Regions from separate parts of the Pseudovibrio sp. Ad13 genome, predicted to be linked through region 2. Evidence: predicted binding sites of a transcription regulator. Region 2 holds the regulator's gene; the other holds the start of a gene.
What was found. The regulator PhoB, encoded in region 2, activates phosphate uptake and scavenging genes when phosphate is short. The targets are predictions, from matches to a motif close to TGTCATNNANCTGTCAT.
Positions count from the first base shown of each region.

Region 1 (2,204 bases), on a different contig from region 2:
TCCCTGTAGCGTGACTGCGGGGAGGCTTTTCGTTTTTAAAAAGCGCTTGGGTAGAGGCCGCCGTCAAGCAGGAGATTCTGGCCTGTTATGTATCCAGCATGGGCTGAGCACATGAAGGCGCAGGCTTTGCCGAATTCTTCCGGATTGCCGAGACGCCTTGCTGGGATCTCTTCTGAAGACAGGCGTTTGGCTTCTTCAATGGAGATGCCTGTTTGCTCTGCCTGACGCTCGAAGCCACCTTTCAAGCGGTCGGTGTCGAACTTGCCGGGCAGCACATTGTTGATGGTGACATTGTGCTGGGCGTATTGGCGGCAGACGCCTGCCAGGAATGCAGTAAGACCTGCACGGGCACCGCTGGACAGGTCCAGCCCTTCAATTGGCATCTTCACAGACATGGAGGTTATGTTGACGATGCGGCCAAAACGGCGCTCTGCCATGCCATCAATGACTGCTTTGATCAGTTCGATCGGGGTGATCATGTTCTGGATGACACCATCCTGAATCGCCTGACGGTCCAGCTCTTTGAAGTCTTTGCGTGGCGGGCCGCCGTTGTTGTTGACGAGAATGTCCGGGTTTGGGCACGCTTTGAGAACGGCTTGCTGGCCTTCTGGTGAGGAGATATCTGCTGCCACGGGAATGACTGAGATGTTGTGTTGTGCTGCCAGTTCGCTCGCGATTTGGTCTAGTCGTTGCTTGTTGCGTCCGTTGATTACGAGATCACACCCAGCCTCTGCCAGTGCTTTTGCTGTTCCCAAACCCAGCCCGCGGCTGGATGCGCAGATAATGGCTTTGCGCCCCTCAATACCCAAGTGCATTTCAACATCCTAATGAATCGGTGAATTGTGAAGGGCAGCCTACATTCTCAGAAAGGTTTGAGCCAGTCAGGATCAAGCTTAGCAAGCAAATAGAATATTCACTTGAATTGCAGATACTTGATTTTCTCTCCCCTAATAAACGGGGAGTAATGTTACTTGAGGTTCAAGCAAGAAGCTGACAGGTTTGAGTATATGCATCCTGTCATATTTGTTTCTTGTGAATCAATTTAAAGGAAAGAAGGTTTTCTTATTCCGGAGGCTTTGTGGTGACCGGGGATTCTACTAGTAAAAAATACAGAAGCTTGTTTTTGTCTGATGTGCATCTGGGCACACGCGGATGTCAGGCTGATCTCTTACTGGACTTTTTGAAGCAAAACGACGCTGACACGGTTTATCTTGTCGGCGACATTATTGATGGCTGGCGGCTGAAACGGTCCTGGTATTGGCCTCAACTGCATAATGATGTGGTGCAGAAGCTTTTGCGCAAAGGTCGCAAAGGGGCACGGATCGTTTACATTCCCGGCAATCATGATGAGTTCCTGCGGGACTTCTTCGGCATTCACTTTGGGGGTGTCGAGGTTGTTGATCAGGTCATTCATGAAGGGGCCAATGGCAAGAGGTATCTTGTCATTCACGGTGACCAGTTTGATGTGGTGGTGCGCCATGCAAAGTGGTTGGCCTTCTTTGGTGACTGGGCTTATGTGAGTGCGCTCAATCTCAATACAGTGCTGAATTATTGCCGTCGTAAGTTGGGGCTGACCTACTGGAGCCTTTCTGCGTGGGCGAAGCTGAAGGTCAAGAACGCCGTCAACTTCATTGGCAAGTTTGAGGAAACACTGGTTTCAGAGGCACAGCGTCAGAAGGTGGATGGGGTGATCTGCGGTCATATCCATCATGCGGCTGATCATGAGACCAACGGTATCCATTACATCAACACTGGTGATTGGGTGGAGAGCTGCACTGCCGTTGCTGAGAACTTTGATGGAACGTTTGAGGTTATTCATTGGGGCGATGGCAAACGGGGCGAGAGTGAGACTACGAGCGAGAGTTCTGACGGACGGGTGGCGGCATGAGCTCGATCCTGATTGTTACCGATGCGTGGAAGCCTCAGATCAACGGCGTTGTGCGGACGCTGGAGCGGCTTTCAGTTGAACTGCGCTCTATGGGTATTTGGGTTGAGTTCCTGACGCCGCAGTCGTTTCATAGCATTCCGATGCCGTCTTATGGTGAGATCCGGCTGAGCCTAACGCTGCCGCATATCGTGCGTGGGTTTATTGAGAAGTACGACTGCGATCATCTGCATATCGCGACCGAAGGACCGTTGGGCCTTATGGCAAGGCAGGTGGCAAAGCGAGATGGGCGGATTTTCACTACCAGTTATCACACGCG
Region 1 covers NZ_LMCC01000017.1:393,041-395,244, reverse strand. The annotation lists gene PsAD13_RS21440 (SDR family oxidoreductase) at 36-815, opposite strand; gene PsAD13_RS21435 (UDP-2,3-diacylglucosamine diphosphatase) at 1,118-1,888, shown strand; gene PsAD13_RS21430 (glycosyltransferase family 1 protein) at 1,885-2,204, shown strand, end outside.
Region 1: the regulator PhoB is predicted to act here: its motif matches at 1,016-1,032, upstream of PsAD13_RS21435 (UDP-2,3-diacylglucosamine diphosphatase).

Region 2 (2,204 bases):
TGTAAGTGGCCGATTGGTGATCCGAGTTCTGATGACTTCTATTTCTGTGGGCGCCAGTCTGATGCGGGTACACCTTATTGTGCGCATCACCGCAGCATTGCCTATCAGCCCGTCAGCGACCGCCGCAACCGCCGCGCAAGCTAATTTGAGCTGAAAAAGCAACGTATTGAGCCGGGTCCAAAGCCCGGCTTTTTGCTGTGTTTGGTGCCGTTCTGATCTGGCGCTTGGCGCTCTGGCCTGACAACTAGTGTGTTTTAAAGGTTTGGCGGGTGACGGCGCCCCAGTATGGGTCCGTATAATTTTCTTCCAAAAACTGACCTGAGGTGTAAGTGCTGATAACAGAACGCCAAAAAGCAATGGCCTGATCAGCGCCTTCAATCTGCTTGATCTGCCAGTTACCGGGCATTTGATCAAACAACGCAGCCGCAAAGCGCTGTCCCAGTTTATGTCTGCGGAACACTGGCACCACATAAAACTCGCAGACTTCAAAGTCGTGATGATCTTGCCGCCTGATTGCAGCTAACCCGGCGGGAATATCATCATTTAAAGCCAGATAGCCGGTGATGTTGCCTTCAAGAAGCGTGTCTTTGGCAAACAAACCATCCGCGTTTGGATGTTTGTGTGTGAGAGGTGAGAACTCTGCCTCATAGGCCTGACAGAGATTGTCGTAGATATGAGCGGTCGCTCGATCAACCGTCTTGATTATCATTTGTTATCCGCATTGTTTTTGGTCTGCACCTCTGGAAGGGAGATGCAGTTTCACAATGCGCATATAGCAGAGATCAATTACCCAACAGCGAACTGGTCGTTGAAAGCGTATCCGGCGCCGCGAACGGTGCGGATCGGGTCTTTCATGCGTCCTTTGTTGATGGCTTTGCGCAGGCGGCCTACGTGGACGTCTACGGTGCGCTCATCGACATAGACATCATGCCCCCAGACACCATCCAGCAGCTGTTCACGGGAGTAAACGCGGCCAGGTGCGCTCATGAGAAACTCCAGCAGGCGGTATTCTGTGGGGCCGAGGTGGATTTCGCGGCCTGTTCTGCGCACGCGGTGGGTTTCGCGGTCGAGCTCGATGTCACCAGACTTGAGCATTGTGGAGACAACTTCTGGCAATGCACGGCGGAAGATCGCGCGAACACGGGCCATAAGTTCCGGAACGGAGAACGGTTTGACGACGTAATCGTCGGCCCCGGTTGCCAGACCGCGGATGCGCTCGGATTCTTCACCGCGCGCTGTCAGCATGATAATCGGCATGCGCTCGGTTTCTGAGCGTGCCCGCAAACGACGGCAGAGCTCGATGCCAGAGAGGCCCGGAAGCATCCAATCCAGCAGCAGCAGGTCCGGCTGGCTTTCCTGCAGCAGGACTTCCGCCTCATCTCCTCTTGCGCACACGTCAACAGTGTAGCCCTCTGCTTCAAGGTTATAGCGCAGCAGCAGGCTTAGCGGTTCTTCGTCTTCTACAATCAGTATCTTAGGCATATTAAAGTGCTCTCTTTGCACCTTCTCTTATAAAGCAATTGCGTGTGTTCTGCTCGTTATAAGTGAACACACTCTACACGGTTGTGCTCTGCGCCAGCTCGTCCGTCTTTGGACGATCTGTTGGAAGGTGGCTTCCGGAGATCATGTAGTAGATGTTTTCTGCAATATTGGTTGCATGATCACCGATGCGCTCAATATTCTTTGCGCAGAACAACAAGTGCGCGCACATGGTGATGGAACGCGGGTCTTCCATCATGTAGGTGAGCAGCTGACGGAACAGGCTTGTATAAAGCGCATCCACTTCGTCATCGCGAACATGTACGCGCTGGACAACCTCAAGATCGCCAGAGGTGTAGGCATCCAGAACGGCTTTGAGCTGTTCAAGTGCCAGATCAGACATGTGCTCAACACCCACAGCGAGCTGCTTGTTGTTGAATTCAGATTCAATCGCCAGTGTTCGCTTGCCGATGTTCTTGGCCATGTCGCCAACGCGCTCCAGATCGTTGGAGATGCGCATGGCGGCGATGATGTCGCGCAGGTCGCTTGCCATTGGCTGGCGGCGTGCGATCACGGAGATGCACAGTTCTTCCAGCTCGGCCTGCATGTTGTCCAGGCGCTGGTCGGCAGCGATGGTGCGGGTTGCCAGTTCGCGGTCCTGTCTCAGCAGTGCGGTGACAGCATCGTGAACAAGGGTTTCTGCCAGTCCGCCCATTTCAACGACA
Region 2 covers NZ_LMCC01000005.1:460,334-462,537, reverse strand. The annotation lists gene PsAD13_RS08920 (GcrA family cell cycle regulator) at 1-144, shown strand, start outside; gene PsAD13_RS08915 (GNAT family N-acetyltransferase) at 245-709, opposite strand; gene phoB (phosphate regulon transcriptional regulator PhoB) at 787-1,482, opposite strand; gene phoU (phosphate signaling complex protein PhoU) at 1,556-2,204, opposite strand, start outside.